One region of the Lysinibacillus sp. 2017 genome, then DNA from elsewhere that is predicted to be linked to it. Evidence: a T-box and tRNA genes for the amino acid it is inferred to sense, from the RefSeq annotation. Region 1 holds a T-box; the other regions hold tRNA genes.
What was found. A T-box is a leader RNA that pairs with one kind of tRNA and senses whether it is charged. The one in region 1 lies ahead of argS (arginine--tRNA ligase), so its partner is inferred to be a tRNA-Arg.

Region 1 (6,697 bases):
GTCATAAAAGTATTTCTTAAAAGAACTGTAATATGACTGACAGGAAAAAAGTGGATGATTGATTGCACATAGTTCGGAAGAGCTGACATAGGAACATAAATGCCACATAAAAATCCAAGTACTGTTCCGATAATTGTATTAACTGTAGAAAATGCCGTTTCAGTGTTCACAAATAACACAATAAATAAATTGATCATACTACTCATCATCACAGCCAAAATTAATATACCAATCACTTTCATCAGCGCAATTATAGAAAGGAATTCACCGCCAATAGAGACGATAAATATTTCACAGCAAATAAAGCCAATAAAGGTCATGATAAAACCGATAATAAACGAACTAATAACATAACTTAGTTGAATTTTGAAGCGCGATGCATCCGTTACTAAAAAATCTGCGGTAATTTTTGATTCGATGTCCTTGATATAGATTCCGAACGTCGCTAAAGTCGTGGTCATCGCGATAATTGATAATAATCCAGCGACCATCCATTCACTTACCATTACTTCAATTGCTGGTGAGATAGGGACATATTGTTCAATCGAACTAACTTGTAGCTTTTGTAAGAAAATTACGTAAACACCGATTAGGATAAGTACCGATAAAAGTGAAAAAAAGACGAGTACTTTATCACGTAGAAACACTTTATTATTTCGACTTACTAAACTCCATAACATGAGGAACACCTACTTTTCTTCGTTTATTTGAATGAAAACTTGATCAATAGAGCCTTTCACGACTTCAAACGATGTAATAAACGGGGAAATTCTTTGAATAATTGGAATCGCATCCATCGTAGAAGGTAGCTTCACTTTGTATACATCGCCAGCTAAAGCCATGTCTAAGTCAATGAGTGCAGTGATTTCATGTACACGGACATCACTTTTTAGTGCAATAATAAGTTGGTCAGATGCATATTGTTCTTTTAATTCGTTTGGTGTACCTTGTGCGACAATCTCTCCTCTTTTAATGATGACAATTTGGTCAGCATTTGCCGCTTCTTCCATATAGTGCGTCGTTAAAAAAATCGTCATATTTGATTCTTGTCTTAGTCGTTCAATCGTTTCCCATACGAACCTTCGCGTATGTGGATCAAGTCCTGTTGTGGGTTCGTCTAAAAATAATACGTTTGGTTTATGGATGATTGCACGGGCAATATCCGCACGACGTCTTTGCCCACCTGATAACTGGCCGTATTTCTTTGATTCTATGTCTTCTAATTGTAAATATTTATAGACAAATTCATAATTTTCCTTTAGTTGAGCTTTTGGCATATTATAAAAACGCCCGCGATGGATAATATTTTCTTTAACCGTGAGCAGTGGGTCTAGTAAACTCTGTTGAAAAACGATACCAATTGATTGGCGTATAGATTGGTTGTGATTAACCGTACCTAGTGTGTGTCCATTGATCACTACATCACCACTCGTTTTTTCAAGTAACGTGCATAGTATTTCAATCGTTGTCGACTTACCGGCACCATTGCTTCCTAAAAATGCAAAAAATGATCCCTTTTTTACTGAAAAACTGATTCCCTTTACAGCTGTAACATTACCGTACTGCTTTTTTAAGTCTTGAACTTTAATCGCATAAGTCATTCTTGCTCGCCTCGACTTTCTTGTAAGATTTCATTCATACGTTTAATGTCTTTTTTTTGTGTCATTAAAATAAATAGCCATACAATGATATAAATGATAGTAATTCGAATGAATAATGCAACAATGGTCATCGGTTGTTCCATTGAAAACCAACTGCCAAAAATGCCGATTGTGAAAGCAGATGAAACAACGATAATATAGTGAACGGCTAAAACAGCAATGTAAGGCCATTGATTTAACTTAAATATATTGTTTGCGCAGCCAATCATGAGACCTAAAGCTAGTGCTAATAAAAATTCCTCTATTAGTTCATCACCAGCCCATAATGCAGTGGGCTCTCTAAAAGAAATTAATGCAATGGTGAAATAGGATGTGAAAACACTTACGAAACAGCTAATTAAAAAGTTTCTCATCTACTTTTCCCTCCCTAATCCAAGTGCTTCTTTAAGTAATTTAAAATAATTTCGACTTACAGGTACTGTCGCTTCGTTTGATAACACTATTTGTGGGTTGCCAAGCACTTTCGATTGAATGGAAACGATTTTATTGAGATTGACGAGCATCGATTTGTTGACACGTATAAAGGCTGAGCTGAAGCGTTCCTCTAATTCATATAATTTATTTTTTGCCTCAAACTCTTCTTCATCTGTTTGAAGGTAGACTTTGCCATCTTCAGTAAAAATCGTGAAAATTTCTTGCGGTTTGAGTAGATGGATATCTGTATTCAAGTAACCAATAAGATTTTCCAGTTGTGTATTGTTTATTTTTTTCATGAGCTGTTTCACATTGTCATCATATAGTGGTGCATGGATATGCACTTCGATTTCTTGGCGCTCGTTTTCGATATGCAAATGGACTTTCATATGGAGCTCCTTTCTTACGTTGAGTTTATCATCGAATATAAAACCTCAATGGTTTTTGTATGTAAGTGGTTAAAATGGTTAATTAAACGGTAATAAATGGTATATAAGGAGAAATGTTTAAATCTACTTAATTGTAACTTAGAAAACGATATTTTCGATACATAATGTACAATTTTGAAAAATGGAGTAAAAAGGGGTACTTGCATTTATGTTTTCAAACAATTTCCTATTCTTTAAAATAGATGTAACTGATCAAAAGTACAAATTGATGGTATTGATTTTGAAGGCTATTTTTATTTACTATTCACTCAATAATTTTAGCGTGTTCCAAATGGTGAACAAACACAAGAAACATTCAATTATTTGAAAATTCTAAATTATTTCCTGGAAAATAAAAATTACTTCCTAGGTTGAAATATTTCTTTGTTTTACAAATGAAGAAACGGCAATATTTATTTGCTATTTGTTGGTTGTGAAATTAATTGATTTGATAAAAATAAACGTTTGTTCTACAATGGAAAAAGTTGTAAACGGGGGTGTGTTTTGTGAGACCTAATTTAACAAAAGATATTAGTATAGAAAGTTTTAGAGATTACTATTGGTTAAAAGAGGAATTACAATCATTTTGTAAAGAAAATGGAATAAGTACTTCTGGCTCTAAAATAGAAATTTTTGTTAGAATCGAAACATTTCTTCTGACGGGGGAAATAAAAAAGTCTATCAGAAAATCAAGTGTAAATAAGAACGTAGAACCACAAATAGATTTAAGTTTGAATACAGTTATTACAGAAAACCATCGTTGTAGTCAAGATGTAAGAGCGTTCTTTAAGACAGTAATCCCTAAATTCCACTTTTCTACTTATATTCAAAACTACTTTAAAAATAACGTTGGAAAGACTTATCGTCATGTTGTAAATGCTTGGTATGAGGAAGAGGAACTCAAGAAAAACCCTTCGTACAAGAAAAAAATTGCACCTCAATTCGAATATAACCAATTCATTCGCGACTTTTTTGCAGACCCTAAAAATCAAGGAATCAGTCGTGAAAAAGCGATAGAAGAATGGAATGAAATCAAGAAATTGCCTGGAAGCAACAAATATGAATCCAATAAATAACCTTAGTATTTGAAAAACCTTGTTATTTTAGTACTCAGAAAAGTGTGGAAAGCCGAAAAAATCAAATGTAAATGGGGTATACGAACATTGTTTTTCATTCAAATGTCTGGTGTTCCTGGCTCTGGAAAATCCACATTAGCACGTGAAATTGCCAAAAGAACAGGTTGTATCATCGTTGATCACGATATCGTAAAAACTGCATTATTGAATTCTATGGAGGAAATTAATATGGATGGGAAATTAGCTGGGAAAATATCATATAATATTGATTTTTCGTTGGTGGACTTTCATTTATCCCTTGGGCAGAACGTAATACTTGATAGCCCGTGTTTATATGATGAGATGATTGAAAAGGGGACAAAATTATCTGCAAAGTATAACGCAAACTATAAATACATAGAGTGCTATCTTGAAGATTTCACTGAAATCAATCACCGGTTAAAGAGTCGACAAAAGATGCTTAGTCAAATTACTGAATTTCAATCAGAAACTAATTTTTACACGACACTTCAAGGTAGTAAAAAACCTTTAGTTAATGGCTCTATTGTTGTGAATACAGCGAATATTTTAGAATCGTATATAGAAGATGTTATGCGTTATGTGATTACGGACTGATATTTTTTTGTGTAGGCGGTTTATTATAAAAACATTGACACAATTCAATTTTATTGGATATAATGCTTTTCAAATATAAATTCTTAGAAAAAGAGAGTAGTTTATGTGGGATTTGGTCAGCGAGTTGGGAAATGGTGAGAGCCCAGTACAAAGAGCATAAATGAACCGCACTTTGGAGAAGCTTCTTGAAATGATAGTAGGGAATGCCGGGGAGTCACCTCGTTAACAATGGAAAGTGGTCACAGATTGTGGCAACTAGAGTGGTACCACGGGAAACTATACTCTCGTCTCTTATACATAGAGACGGGAGTTTTTTTATGGATAAAAATAAAAGAATTCAAGGAGAGAACATGAAATGTATAAAGAAATAGCAGCAATTTTAGTAACTGTATTAGAAAATCAATTAACTCAAAATGAAATTGAGAAGCTCTTAGAAAAACCGAAGCACCAAAATCTTGGTGATATAGCTTTCCCTTGCTTTACGCTTGCAAAAAAATTTAGAAAAGCGCCACAAATAATTGCACAAGATATCGCAGCCAAAATTGAAAATGACCTCATTCAAGAAGTTCAAGTGGTTGGTGGTTATATCAATCTGTTCTTAAACAAAAAGAGCGTTACGCAAAATGTGATTTCAACGATCCTTCATGCTAAATCAGCATATGGTCAAAAAGAAAAACAGCATCAAAATGTTGTAGTGGATTTTTCGTCGCCAAATATTGCGAAGCCGTTTTCAATGGGGCATTTGCGTTCAACGGTAATCGGGAATGCTCTGGCAAACATTTCAGAGAAAAATGGCTATGATGTAATTCGCATCAACCATTTAGGGGATTGGGGAACTCAGTTTGGTAAATTAATTGTAGCATACCATTTATGGGGAAATAAGGAGGCCATTGAAGCCGCACCAATTCAAGAACTATTAAAGTTATACGTGAAATTTCATGAGCTGGCGGAGGAGGATGAGCAGCTAAATGTTCAGGCACGAGCTGCATTTAAAGCTCTTGAACAACATGACGCACAAGCACTGGCACTTTGGAAGTGGTTCAAAGAGGCCTCTTTACAAGAATTCAAAGAGATTTATGATGTGTTAAATATTCATTTTGATTCTTACGACGGGGAAGCGTTTTATAACGATAAAATGCATCTGGTTATCGAAGAGCTACAACAGAAAAATTTACTTACATTATCAGATGGTGCTTATGTCGTAGCGTTAGAAAATATGCCACCATGTTTAATTACAAAGCAGGATGGAGCTACTCTTTACGCTACACGTGACTTAGCAGCGGCTATCCATCGTAAAAAACAATATGATCCTGCGAAAGTATTTTATGTAGTGGGGAATGAACAAACGTTACATTTTAAACAATTTTTCAACGTCATTTCAAAAATGGGGTATACATGGTATGAAAATTTACAGCATGTACCTTTTGGCATGATGCTAAAAAGTGGTAAGAAAATGTCGACACGTAAAGGCAGAGTCATTTTGTTAAAAGATGTCCTTAATGAAGCCATTGAAACAGCTAAAGCGAATATAGAGGAAAAAAACCCGAGTTTGACGAATAAAGAAATAGTGGCAAAGCAAGTAGGTGTCGGTGCGGTGATCTTTAATGATTTAAAAAACTTTCGCTTAAATGATATTGAATTTTCTTTAGAACAAATGATGAATTTTGAAGGAGAAACTGGTCCATATGTTCAGTACACGTTTGCACGTATTTCATCTATTCTTGAAAAAGCACAATTCAAAATGGAAGAAGCTATGCAAATTAATGAATTAGGTGAGCAAGCTTGGACAGCGATTCAGTTATTAAATCATTTTCCACAAATTGTGACCGATGCTTTTGAACAAGCCGACCCATCGTTAATTGCTAAATTTGCTTTACAATTAGCTCGTGCTTTCAACAAATATTACGCACATACAAAAATTTTAGTCGAAGATGACATGAAAGAAAGTAGATTGATTTTTAGCTATTGTGTGGCAATGATTTTGCAAGAATGTTTAGCAATATTAGGAATAGAAGCTCCAAAAAATATGTAATAGTATATGGGGGGATAATGATGATACGGAAATTAACAAACGATGACCGAAACATTGTCATGGCGCTAGTAAGTATAAAACCAGCAGAGAACTTATTTATAATCGGTGATATTGAAGCATATGGTTTTGAATCAGATATTCAAGAACTTTGGGGTCAATTTGAAGATGAAAAATTAGTCGCGATTTTATTAAGATATGATCAAAATTATATTCCTTATAGCGAAGGAGCATATGATGTAGCAGGCTTTGCTGAAATTATTAATAAAAATCCAAATCAAATAGAAATATCTGGCCTACAGTATTTAATCGCTCCTTTACGAAAATTCATTGACCGTGATATTCGAAGGGACAGTGAAACGTATTATGCAAAATGTACAGAACTGAATTATGAAGTGGATACAACTCAATTTGAAAAGGTATCATACTTGCAGCCATCTGAGTATGCAGAAAATGTTGAAATGTTAAGCTCAA
Region 2 (6,697 bases), 1.2 Mb from region 1:
TGCGGAGCGTTGGTTAGAAAGTAACGAATTAGATATTCGTAAAATTTCATTTGAAAAATAAGGGGAGACTTGAATAGATGAATCGTCTATTCAAGTCTTTTCTTTATGTAATGGGCTTTTCCACTTTAGACGACTAAAAAAGTATGTTAAGATTAGTGCGCGAAACTATTTAGGAGGTCACTTATGACTAGACATGACTTACGAGCTGTGAATGAATTACGTCCAGTTCAAATTGAAAATAATTATTTAATGCATCCAGAAGGTTCTGTATTAATTACAGTTGGGAATACAAAGGTAATTTGTACAGCAACAATTGAAGATCGAGTACCAGGCTTCCTACGTGGACAAGGGAAAGGTTGGATTACAGCTGAGTATTCAATGCTTCCACGTGCCACAGAACAGCGTACACGCCGCGAATCATCAGCTGGTAAGGTAACAGGTCGTACAATGGAAATTCAACGTCTAATTGGCCGTGCATTACGTGCGGTAGTAGATTTAGATACACTTGGTGAAAAAACTGTGTGGATTGACTGTGATGTCATTCAAGCAGATGGTGGTACACGTACTGCTTCCATTACAGGCGCTTTCGTTGCGATGACTCAAGCAATCGCAAAATTAGCACAAGAAAAACCTTTCGCTAAATTCCCTGTAACTGATTTCCTAGCAGCAACAAGTGTTGGTAAATTAGCAGAAATTGGTGCTGCATTAGACTTAAACTACATTGAAGATTCTGCTGCAGAAGTTGATATGAATGTCGTGATGACAGGCTCTGGTCAATTTGTGGAATTACAAGGGACAGGCGAGGAAGCTACTTTCTCACGCGCTGAACTCAATGAATTATTAGATTTAGGTGAAGCAGGTATTGCGCAGCTAATTACCATTCAGAAAGAAGCATTAGGTGAGTTAGCAGCATTCGTTGGAAAGGTGGAAGCCTAATGAAACAAGTAGTCATTGCCACGAAAAATAAAGGCAAAGCAAAAGACTTTGAAGCATTATTCAATCCATTCGGCTATGAAGTCGTGACAATGTTCGAGGTGGCACCTGATTTAGAAATCGAAGAAACAGGTACGACATTTGAAGAAAATGCGATTTTAAAAGCAGAAACTTTAGCGAATTTACTAGGTAAAATCGTAATCGCTGATGATAGCGGTTTAATGGTCGATGCATTAAACGGTGAACCAGGCGTATATTCAGCTCGTTACGCAGGTGACCATGATGATGAAGCGAACATGGTAAAACTGTTGGCAAACATGAAAGATGTGCCTGAGGAAGCGCGTACAGCACGTTTTTGCTGTGCATTAGCTATCGCTGGACCAAATATGGAAACAAAAACAGTATTCGGTACATGCGAAGGTGTCATCGCACATGAGAAGAAGGGGACAAATGGTTTCGGCTATGACCCAGTATTCTATGTGCCAGCATTAGAAAAACATATGGCAGAGCTTTCTGCTGACGATAAAGGCGCCATTTCTCACCGTGGGAATGCCATTCGTAAATTAGCGTTACAATTAGCGGAATTATTGAAGTAATCTTTTAGTAAAATAATGAATGAGGTGACGGTATGAAACTATTAGTAATGAGTGATACGCATGGTGACGTGGAAGTGATTGAACGTGTAAAGGGTTATCATCCAGACGCTGCTAAGATGATTCATTGCGGGGATAGTGAATTACCGTACAATCATTCTGCCATGCAAGGCTTAGAGCGCGTCAAGGGCAACTGTGATCACGACAGCAACTATTTAGAGGAGATTGTGTTCCAAGTAGGCGAAGAGCGTGTATACGTGACGCATGGCCATCTGTATGAGGTGAAAACGTCGCCGATGAAACTTGTGTACCGTGCAAAAGAACTTGGTGCAACGATTGTATGCTTTGGTCATTCGCATATATTAGGCGCGGAATATATTGATGATATTTTCTTTGTAAATCCAGGTAGCTTACTGAAGCCAAGACGTATTAAAGAAAAATCTTTCGTGACGATTACTATTTCTAAAACACATTTCATTTTGGATTGCTATGATGAAAATAATGATTTGATCGAGCAAATGTTCATTGAACGATAGGTGATAGTTTGTTTAGTTGAATCGAGCAGGTTATTAGCTGGAATTATTATTTTACCCAAATAATGATTTTTATTTAAAAAGCTGTTGACTTTCAAGTTCTGCTAGCATATAATAAAAATTGTCTTTACTACCAGATAGTTAGTAAAAAACATTGTCTCAGTAGCTCAGCTGGATAGAGCAACGCCCTTCTAAGGCGTCGGTCGGGGGTTCGAATCCCTCCTGGGACATCAATAATTCGAGAAGCACTTTGCGTATATGCAAAGTGTTTTTTGTTTTGTAAAGTATAGAAGAATCATCAAATTAAAGGTGTTTATCTTGGAGAGGCGTTTTTAGATATCCCTTTTTAATATAATAAAGGCCAGTATAAATAGAATTGATTGAATGGAATTTAAAGGATTGATAAAACTGTTATTATATATCACTACTTTTTAGTGCAAATTGCAGTTTATTTTCAACTTTATGTTTACATCTGGTGCGGTATTTTGTCAGATAGAAGAAGTTTGAACTAATAGAAAAGCGTTACAAATCCTTTGTTATCAAAGATCGTAACGCTTTCTTTTTTTGGGGGAACGTTATTTTGAATATGATTGTATATATTAAATCTATGTATTAATAGTACTCGATGTTGTTTTAAAGATGCACTAATTCTTACTCAATACTATCTATATAGCATAACGATTAATGCAATAACACCAACTAAAAAGGGGATAGTGAAGGCAATTACGTTGCGTTTCTCCCCTTTTTTATAAGACCCATACGCTAACATTAAAAATGTAATCCCAAAGAAAAAATACATGATTGGCTGGAACTTTAAATCTCCTGTAATAACACCATGTAGACCAAATGCAACGGCAAAAACTATAGAAATATAAGATATTAACTTCAAGAGCTTAATCCTCCTAGCTAATCAGTTCAAATTCATATTTAACATTGTATCATTTATTTATAACGCTAAAGTTATCAAAATTACATTTGAGAACACAATTAGCCAAAGTCCCGTTTACCTTAATTAATTAGTTAATATCAAATAGTAGGATTTTACATCTTGTAATAAACTACTTAGATCAAATGATGCTTTGAAGGCAATATATAGTGCAATACCTGCTAACATAGTTATAACAATAGCGCTATCTTTAAGCATTTTTCTATTTTTCTTATAAAGGATAAGCGTTGTTATAATAATTATTAATAAGTATGATACCGATGTAATTAGTTTTACCGATACCAATTTACTATCATTTACAGCATTCATGTAATTTACTAAATCATCTTGATTGGCAGTACTCTCTTCGATAATAGATATATCTCCTTTGTAGCCAACCTTCCAAGAAAAATTATTTTGTTCTTTTAATACGGTGTACTCATAACCAAAAGATTGTTCATCACTAATAATCCCTGAATATTCCTGTGTGTCTTCCTCAGCTTGGGTGCAAGCAGATAAAATTAAGGTGAAGCTAAATAACATTAGCAGAATATATTTTTTCAATTTAATTCCTCCCGTCTTTCGATAAATTCATTTTAACCTCATTCAACAAAAGGGTGCTTATCTACAGTATATCAAGAAGTAGTATTTAATTGATTTAAATAGTTAAATAGCCTTCTCCAATTAGGACGGATGCCATTACGAAAGAATTCAAGTGCTAAAAAGTTGTACCAGTCAAAACCAATATGGTGGCTGACAAACAACAAGCTTGCCCATACCAACCATTTAAGCTCACTCATTGAACGAAAAAAACATCCATCAAAAAAGGTACTACGAGCGATTCCCGTAGTACCTTTTGTTTTAATTGATTGAAATCCCATAAAATCTCGTCCATTCCATCTTATTTTAATAATTTTGTCAATCGTATTTTCACCTTACACTTACCACAAAGGTGTTTCTTCTGCATATTTTGCATTCGTTTCCACTCCATCGGCGTTAAGGCATCGCCGAACTTTTCCGATTTAATTAACTTTCCACAAGCGTCACAAAATACTAAACGAATTTGAGGTAATGGCATTTTGTTCTCTCCTTTTAGTTACGTAATAGTAACTGTTTATCATCCAATAATATCCATATAGTGGTATAATGTTGTGAGATGAATGAATACTATTAATTGTTTGCACAGTTTGATAATACATATTCGATTGGTCATTATACGTCCAATTAAAAAGCTAGTATTACTATATCGAGGTGATCCAATGAATGAAGAGAGACAAGATCAAATTAGTCGGATTCTTTCGATGTATGATCGTTTGAAAAATGGGCAAAGTCTTGTGAAAAAAGAAGAGGCCGATCGCTATCAAAAGAGTGAAAAGTCTATTCAACGAGATATTGCAAGCATTCGAGAGTTTTTAGAAACTGAAAAACAAAATGAATTTTTGGAATACGATTATTCCAAAAAAGCCTATGTATTCGAAACGGAACAACCTTCTTGGTTAAGCAATGAAGAAATTTTTGCCATTTTGAAGGTGTTAATTGAATCGCGTGCATTTCCAAAGCATGAAATGGATTTCATCATTAAAAAGCTAACACAGCTTGCACAAAAGGAAGAACAAGCAACAATCAAGAAAATGATGCAAAATGAAAAGCATTTGTATGTCGAACTGAATCACAAAAGAGATTTGTTCCCTATGCTTTGGCAGCTTTCACTAGCAATCCAAGCGAAAAAGGTCATTTCCATGCATTATATACGTGAATTTGATCAGCAGGCAAATGAGCGAATGGTTAAGCCAGTAGGTATTATTTTCTCGGAATATTATTTTTACTTAATTGCCTATTCGGTGAAGACAGATTTTGATTTTCCAACGATTTACCGAATTGATCGGATTCAACAGTTTCAGCCAACATCGATTTCGTTTCCAGTGCCATACCAAGAGCGTTTTCAAGAAGGAGAATTCCGCAAGCGTGTGCAGTTTATGTACACGGGCGAATTATTAACCATCAAATTCCGTTTTACAGGCGCTTCGCCACAAGCGGTTCTTGATCGACTACCGACTGCGAAAGTCATAAAAAAGAGCGACGATGGCCTGATTTACGAAGCTGAAGTATTTGGTAAGGGTATTAAGATGTGGCTCCTTAGTCAGGGAGAGCATGTGGAAGTGCTAGAGCCGGTTGCTTTTCGAGAGGAAATTCAATCGAGTATAGAAAAAATGCTTGGGTTGTATATCCATACAAAGCAGTTGAAGTAATAAATGTATAGGAGTGAGTAGAGATGGGACTTAAAGATATTTTAGGGAAACTTGCAAAAAGAGCAATTGAAGAAGCACCAAACTTAATGGCAAAGGCCGCTGCTGAGGCATCTAAAAGACAAGTGGAGTTTGAAAAGCGTTCACCTTCGAATTCATCTAGCTTTCGACAGAAGCAAGGTGAAAAAACGTATGGCGGATTTACACTAGACCAGTGGGACAAGCGCTGGATGCGACTTGGCAAGCTGGAGGATTTAACGGTTGAAAATTTAAAACCATATAACAAATCAATTGGATTATATAAGGCTACGGAAAATGGAACAGTTAAATATATTGGTCGTGCGATTGAATATAACAACGGCGGATTTCGAAAGCGCTTACGAGATTATGTGCGACCAAGTGATAGCGGCCGAACGCATCAGTCTGGTCAAAGTATGAAAGCCAATGCAGTGAACTTAGTGATTTCCATATTAATTGTTGGCAATTCAGCGGCCCAAGTGGAAACAGTGAAAGAATTAGAAAAAGCAATGATTCAGCGATACGGAAGTGTTTCTGAAATATGGAATGTACAGAGAAACTAAATTTTTTAAAAATGATGAGGTGAAAAAGTGACAACGAAATTAACAAACCCAAATACAAAGATTTGTGCGATGTGTCGCCATTGGAATGGTCCAGTGGGCGGACTCCAAGTAAAACCTCGTGTCAATTCACCAAACTTTTTCAACTTTGATCCAAACGAAAAGCAAACATGCTACAAGCATCACTTTGTCCGCGCGGCTTGGACTTCTTGTACGGGTTGGGAGAAGAGGTACTAAAAAGGAATTAATTATAAAATAAATTATTTATGAATTTCAAGAAGAAATGAATAATTAAAAAGCATCAAATAGCTATGATTTATTTAATCGCGCTATCTGATGCTTTTTATATTGAGATCAAGAATGGAAACAAAATTAAATTAATTGTCTCTTCGTAATTTAAAATACAATAGTTATAACTCTTTACTTCGTTAACGCTAACTTAAATTATACAAATATAACTCCTTAAAAAGCATTCCCTTGCTCTAATCACTAATAATTGCCCAAATACCCACAATATAAAATGAATAATATGTATTCCCTACAACAATCTCATAAAAATGATCAAACCTTTAGCCCTTTACTTTTCTGGAATAATAATTTAAACTATTTAAAGTTAAGTACTCTAATTTGAGTACTTTTGAAAAAGCTACTCAAGAAGGGAACTATTATATTGAAATTTAAAGAGTTTTTAAAATTACAGGGTGTGACGGCGTCGATCTTTATGGGCGTATTTTATGCTGTAGCGATGCTATGCATTTTCTTATTAGGGTACACAGCATTACCAGGAAACATGGACGATCTGAAAATTGCGATTATTAATGATGACGCGGGAGAATCAGGTACACAAATCGCGGGTCAGTTAACAGAAAGCTTACCATTTAAAACGATT
Region 3 (6,697 bases), 1.6 Mb from region 1:
GTCGCATAGATATGTTGCACATATCTGTACGACTCTTCTTTGCGCCTTGGGCTAGGCCTGCCAAATCAAAGTGTAATCCATTCTACTTTTGCTTGTATTCAGGGGCGGCGCTGTTGACGAGCAAAGGCGCCGTTTTTCTTTAAAGCGAGTCCGTTGAATTTGGTGGGTTGAAGGTATTGTCAGAGCTAGTCATCTTCTAATAGAGATGTTATGAAAGTGTATCGTATATTGGCAGGCTGGGCGCCCAGAGTCGCAAAGATATGTTGCACATATCTTTACGACTCTTCTTTGCGCCTTGGGCTAGGCCTGCCAAATCGAAGTGTAATCCATTATGCCTTTGCATGTATTCAGGGGCGGCGCTGTTGGCGAGCAAAGGCGCCGTTTACTTTTAAAGCGAGTCCGTTGAGTTAAGTGTGAAAGGGACTGTCACAGATTCTCTTTTTGTAAAGGGATGAATATATGGATAGATAGGGTTCAATAGTTGTCAAAGCCTTCAAATTCTATAATGGCTAGATAAATGAGTTCACAGTATTTAGATGTTTTAAATAAATACATTGTGATTTCCCCTACTTTATAAAAAGGGTTCACCCTATTAGAAGACTGGCGCCTACCACTGTAAGCGCCAGCACGTGAATACAAGCAAAAGGAAAATGGATACACCCTTATATTGGCAGGTCTTTCACGAAGCACAAAGGCGAGTCGTACAGGCATGTGCAACATGGCTGTGCGGCTTGCGTGCGAAGAACCTGCCAAAAAGACTACACCTGAATAACCTTTTCATTAGAAGACCGAAAGAGGCTTTGTGAATGTGTGCTGCACCCGTCCAAACGAAACACCCGAGTCACCCCTATAACAAAGGATGAATTCACTATGATAAACCCTACTGTATAAAAAGATTCACCCAATAAAAAGACTGGCGCCTACCACTGTAAGCGCCAGCACGTGAATACAAGTAAAGGGAAAATGGATACACCAAATATTGGCGGGTCTTTAAACTCCTTCTATATAGTCTATTAAATTGTGACTGTCGCTTCGCTTTCGTCACAAAGATAATGTCACAACAAACGGATTGTGACATTATCTTGCCTGTGCGGCTTGCGTGCGAAGAACCTGCCAAATGACTATGCCCGAATCATCTCTTCATTAAAAAATGGATTCATTTACATAAATAAAAAAAGCATGTAGAAAATGAATTTCTACATGCCTTTGAAAAAATATTATTTTTTTTGTGGGCTACGATCGTAAATTTTATCGATTAAACCATACGCTTTTGCTTGCTCAGCACTCATGAAGTTATCACGGTCTGTGTCGCGAGCTAATGTTTCGTAATCTTGACCAGAATTTTCAGCCATGATACGGTTTAATTTTTCACGTAAGTATAAAATACGACGTGCTGCAATTTCGATTTCAGTCGCTTGACCTTGTGCGCCACCAAGTGGTTGGTGAATCATTACTTCTGCATTTGGTAAAGCAATACGTTTACCTTTTGCACCAGCAGAAAGTAAGAATGCGCCCATTGAAGCAGCCATACCAATACAAATTGTTGATACATCTGGTTTGATGAAGTTCATTGTATCGTAGATGGCCATACCAGAAGTAATCGAACCACCTGGAGAGTTGATGTAAAGGTGAATATCTTTTTCTGGATCTTCAGCTTCTAAAAATAAAAGCTGTGCAACGATTGAGTTGGCAACATTGTCATCGATTGCGCTACCTAATAAAATGATGCGGTCTTTTAATAAACGTGAATAAATGTCATAAGCACGTTCACCGCGGTTTGTTTGTTCAATAACTGTAGGAATTAAGTTCATTGAAAAAATCCTCCCTTTGTTAGAGCCTATATTCGTATACTTATGCTGAAATTGGAAAGTACTTCAGCTGTAAACCTATAATACACGTATTAGTCAAGGATGGTCAAATATAAACTCTGATATTCAAGGTTGAAAAATGTGTTGTTTATTCTGTATAATGGGTAAGTCGCTTAAATAAGTAAGAAGTTCATATGAAGGTATGTTTGTATAGTTTATTTAATATACTTTATAACGTCCTCGTAGTGTAATGGATAACACGCAAGATTCCGATTCTTGTAATGGGGGTTCGATTCCCCCCGAGGGCACCATAATTTTAAACGACACGACAAATTCAACAATAGATTTTAATGGTATGCCACATCTACCTCACACGGTATTTTATACACTTTTTTACTCCACACTTATAATTTTCCCATTCTTTTACAAAATAAACCAAATAAATTGTACTTAAGCTTTCAAAACTAAATATTTCTTTATTTTATGAGAGAATTATAAGAAATAATACTTGATAAATGACGTGAGAATTAGTAAATTAATAAATGTTGTAATTTATTGCGAACTGCGTCGAGAGTTCTTTTTTAGGAATGAAAATCGATTGCATGTTTTGCCTATAAAATCATGTCCTTTGATGGGCACCATTTTACTGTCTTAATATATTTATATACCAATTGTAGAAGTAGTAATACGTACTATTGTCTACAATGGGAAATGAAGTTATATTGGGGTAAAAAGAATCACTGTACCGTTTCTTTTTACCCCAAAGTCATTTCTTGTGAAATCTAAAATAATAAATTCAAGAGTACTACACGTATGGAAATGACGGGTAGTGCTTTTTTTGTGCATAAATATTCGATTACATCTTTTGGTAATCTGCTTATTTATGAATAATTATTAATAAAAACATGAAAAATACGCTAATTAGTAAATAAAAATTCACTATTATGAAATAATAATCATTATTTAGAAAATTAAATCTTGTATATTAAATGCGAAATTAATATAATGAAATAAGCTAATAGTAATTCAGTTAAGCTTTTATATCTTGAAGCCCTTTAATACTTTAGTATAGTAAATTGGAATTTTATAAAGAAATAAAAATAAATGATTGGAGGGTTTCAGATGGAGATTTTTGATTTTTTTCATTGGGAAATGATCTGGAACTACCGTGAACTGTATGCAAAAGGCTTACTCGTAACAATTGGATTAACAGCATGTGGTTATATTGGTGGGATTATTTTGGGTCTATTTTTAGGATTAGGCCAAGTTTCACAGAAAAAGTGGATCTACTGGCCAGCTAAAATTTACGTAGACTTATTTCGTGGAACGCCAATGCTGGTGCAATTACTATTAATACATTTAGCGGTCATTCCGACTATTTTCGGACATGGTTTGGGCTGGTGGATATCTGGGATTGTTGGACTAATCTTAAATAGTGCGGCATACAATGCAGAAATTTTCCGTGCAGGGATTCAGTCCATTGATAAAGGGCAAATGGAAGCAGCACGCTCACTTGGTTTAACACATTCCCAAGCGATGCGTAAAGTCATTTTGCCACAAGCATTTCGTCGCATGATTCCTCCGTTAGGTAATGAGTTTATCGCCCTATTAAAGGACTCATCACTAGTTACGATTATTGCTGGGGCAGACATTTTATATGTAAGTAAAATTGTAGCAGGTACATATTATCGATTTTGGGAGCCGTATTTATTCGCAGCATTCCTTTATTTAATCTTAACGTATTCGGCCTCAAAGGTTATTACGCTTATTGAAAGAAAAGTCGATATCAATTACAACCCAAGAAAGAAAAAGGAGCGTGCTTAAATGATTAAGGTTGAAAATTTACATAAGCATTTTGGCAAGCTCGAAGTGTTAAAAGGAATTGATTACGAAATTCATGAAAAGGAAGTTGTCTGTGTTATCGGTCCGTCGGGTTCAGGTAAAAGTACATTCCTTCGTTGCATGAATTTACTAGAAGAAGTAACAGATGGTGCCATTTACATTGAAGGCGTCAAGATTAATGATCCAAAATCAAATATTAATGATATCCGTACAGAAGTAGGCATGGTGTTCCAACAATTTAACCTGTTTCCGCATATGTCGGTCATCGATAATATTACAATGGCCCCGATGCAAATTCGTAAATTAAATAAAGCAAATGCAAAAAAGCTTGCAATAGAATTATTAGAAAAAGTGGGTTTGCGTGAAAAAGCGGATAATTACCCGCAACAGCTTTCAGGTGGCCAGCAGCAACGTGTTGCTATAGCTCGAGCACTTGCGATGAAGCCGAAAATTATGTTATTTGACGAGCCTACTTCAGCCCTTGATCCAGAAATGGTAAAAGAGGTTTTAGACGTAATGAAAAACCTGGCAAAAGAAGGGATGACGATGGTTGTTGTCACACATGAAATGGGCTTTGCACGTGAAGTAGGCGATCGTGTATTGTTTATGGATGGTGGCTATATCGTTGAACAAGGACATCCAGAAGATCTTTTCGGTAACCCACAAAGTGAGCGTACAAAAGCCTTTTTAGGAAAAGTATTATAACGAACGAAGAAAGACGGTCTTACGGAAGAGGTAAATGAGTGAGATTGTCCTTTCATATAGTAGGAATTCCGAATATTGAAATTTAATATTGTATTTTTATTAGTTAATATGTATAATTATAAAAAGTTAAACAGAGGGGGATTTATGAATGATGAAAAAAAATAATGTATTTATGTTAATGCTTGTATTGGCATTATCGGTAGTTTTAGCTGCATGTGGTACGTCGGAGGACAATACTTCAGGTGCTGAAGGCGACAAAGGCTTTTCAAAATTATCAGTTGGTACAGAAGCCACATTCGCACCATTTGAATCGATGACTGACAAGGGTGAAATCGTTGGGATAGATGTAGATGTCATGAATGCAATCGGTGCAGAAGTGGATGCTGAAGTTGAATTTAAAAATGTAGGTTGGGAGCCAGTATTCCAACAAGTAACGAATAAAGAATTAGACTTAGGGGCATCTGGTATTACAATTACAGAAGAGCGTAAAAAGACATTTGATTTTACAGATCCATACTATGAAGCAACATTAATGATTGTTGTAAAAGAAGATTCACCGATTAAAACATTAGATGAATTAAAAGACAAAAAAATATCTGTACAAATAAATACAACAGGTCATGAAGCTGCAAAAGATTTACAAGGAATTACGAGCACAAATATTTTAGCATATGAGAATCAACCTATTGCATTCCAAGAAGTAATTAATGGAACAGCAGCGGCTTCTATTGGTGACAATGCCGTTGTGTTAGAATACTTAAAAAACAATCCGAAATCTGGTTTAAAAGCAATTGAATCAGATCAGTTTGAAAAAGAGTATTACGGATTTATGGTGAAAAAAGGAAACAAAGAATTACTTGATCTTTTAAACGAAGGTCTTAAGAAAATTAAAGAAAACGGGAAGTTAGAAGAAATTACTGGTCAAAAAATCGATTAATTGACAGTATATTTCCAATAAACATCTTAATAGTGACTAGAAAAAATCCGTCTTGCACAAATTTGCAGGACGGATTTTTTTGTTGATTTTACAAGGTCAAATGAATAGAAAGAAAAAATAGATGAATATTTAATGCAAACAATAGAAATAATGGATAAAAAGGTATTCATTCACTGCTGAAATGAATGATTATTTTTATTAAGTAAGAGATTAAAAATAGGAGGGAAATTATGGACGAGGGAAAAGAAAAGATTTTAGATAAAAAGTCGTCGAGACGTTCATTTTTAAAGAATTCTGGTATTGCAGTGGGAGGGCTAGTACTAGGTGGTACGTTAGGGTCTCTTTTCACAAATAAAAACGGAACTCAAGGACCAGTCACTACAACGCAGAATGGAGGACAACCTGATTTTACAGAAGCCTTACAGTTCTTTCGCCGCACATCCGATTTCGATACGATTGCCGCTGCAATGGATGTGATTTATCCAGAAGATTCAAACGGTCCTGGTGCAATCGCCCTTAATGCACCTTACTTCTTAGACAAACAATTGGCAGGTCAATGGGGTACGAATACGTATGAATATCGAAAAGAGCCATTCCAAGAGGGCCATACACCATTAACGAATGGGGCTATTTTTATCGAAGGTGCGCGGAAGCTTAAAGAACTTGCAAAAAGCGAGTATGATGCGAGTAGTTTTACGGAATTAGACGAAGAACAAAAAATTGCGATTTTACAAAAGCTTGAAGCGGGTGAAGTTGAAATGAATTTAATCTCCTCTTCTGCATTTTTCGGTTTATTGCGGAATGTAACTTTACAAGGATGCTTCTGTGATCCTTTATACGGAGGGAACAAAAATATGGATGGCTGGAAAATGAAAGAGTTCCCAGGTGCACAAATGTCATACCTTGCGTATGCACAATCAGATGAGTTCCTAGTCATCGATCCAATTTCCGTAGGTGGACATAAACATTAAAGGGTAGGGGGAAAATAATGGTTACAGTATTACCAAAAGTAGATGTTGTGACAACTGGAATGGGATGGGCAGGTGGAATTGTTGCTGCCGAGTTAACAAAAGCTGGTTACAATGTTGTTGGGTTAGAACGCGGAGAAGAACGATCGGTTGAAGATTTTTTACTTTGTCATGACGAGTATAAATACAATATTCGTAAAGACTTAATGCAAAAATTAAATAAAGATACACTAACATTTCGTAACACGAGAAAAGATGAGGCACGTCCTGTAAGAAGTGAAAGTGATTTAGTTCTTGGTACAGGCACAGGTGGCGGTGGTACACACTGGGGTGCTCAAGCCTACCGTTACTTCCCGTATGATTTTGAAATTCGTAGTAAAACGATTGAACGTTATGGAGCAGGTAAAATCCCTGACAATATGCTTATACAAGATTGG

Region 2: it has a tRNA-Arg gene. The T-box ahead of argS (arginine--tRNA ligase) is inferred to sense a tRNA for this amino acid. The anticodon was not compared.
Region 3: it has a tRNA-Arg gene. The T-box ahead of argS (arginine--tRNA ligase) is inferred to sense a tRNA for this amino acid. The anticodon was not compared.

What each region holds. Positions count from the first base shown of each region.
Region 1 covers NZ_CP029002.1:1,487,103-1,493,799, forward strand. The annotation lists gene DCE79_RS06850 (ABC transporter permease) at 1-680, opposite strand, end outside; gene DCE79_RS06855 (ABC transporter ATP-binding protein) at 690-1,601, opposite strand; gene DCE79_RS06860 (DUF3021 family protein) at 1,598-2,014, opposite strand; gene DCE79_RS06865 (LytTR family DNA-binding domain-containing protein) at 2,015-2,464, opposite strand; gene DCE79_RS06870 (DUF6434 domain-containing protein) at 3,010-3,579, shown strand; gene DCE79_RS06875 (P-loop nucleotide/nucleoside kinase family protein) at 3,667-4,194, shown strand; T-box leader at 4,270-4,489, shown strand; gene argS (arginine--tRNA ligase) at 4,550-6,226, shown strand; gene DCE79_RS06885 (GNAT family N-acetyltransferase) at 6,247-6,697, shown strand, end outside.
Region 2 covers NZ_CP029002.1:2,650,630-2,657,326, reverse strand. The annotation lists gene racE (glutamate racemase) at 1-61, shown strand, start outside; gene rph (ribonuclease PH) at 184-936, shown strand; gene DCE79_RS12945 (XTP/dITP diphosphatase) at 936-1,529, shown strand; gene DCE79_RS12940 (YfcE family phosphodiesterase) at 1,562-2,062, shown strand; tRNA gene DCE79_RS12935 (tRNA-Arg) at 2,216-2,289, shown strand; gene DCE79_RS12930 (hypothetical protein) at 2,721-2,948, opposite strand; gene DCE79_RS12925 (hypothetical protein) at 3,072-3,548, opposite strand; gene DCE79_RS12920 (hypothetical protein) at 3,620-3,865, opposite strand; gene DCE79_RS18545 (hypothetical protein) at 3,886-4,062, opposite strand; gene DCE79_RS12915 (helix-turn-helix transcriptional regulator) at 4,244-5,233, shown strand; gene DCE79_RS12910 (GIY-YIG nuclease family protein) at 5,257-5,811, shown strand; gene DCE79_RS12905 (hypothetical protein) at 5,839-6,045, shown strand; gene DCE79_RS12900 (YhgE/Pip domain-containing protein) at 6,479-6,697, shown strand, end outside.
Region 3 covers NZ_CP029002.1:3,099,775-3,106,471, reverse strand. The annotation lists gene clpP (ATP-dependent Clp endopeptidase proteolytic subunit ClpP) at 1,218-1,811, opposite strand; tRNA gene DCE79_RS15160 (tRNA-Arg) at 2,045-2,119, shown strand; gene DCE79_RS15155 (amino acid ABC transporter permease) at 2,931-3,632, shown strand; gene DCE79_RS15150 (amino acid ABC transporter ATP-binding protein) at 3,633-4,355, shown strand; gene DCE79_RS15145 (basic amino acid ABC transporter substrate-binding protein) at 4,507-5,292, shown strand; gene DCE79_RS15140 (gluconate 2-dehydrogenase subunit 3 family protein) at 5,523-6,263, shown strand; gene DCE79_RS15135 (GMC family oxidoreductase) at 6,281-6,697, shown strand, end outside.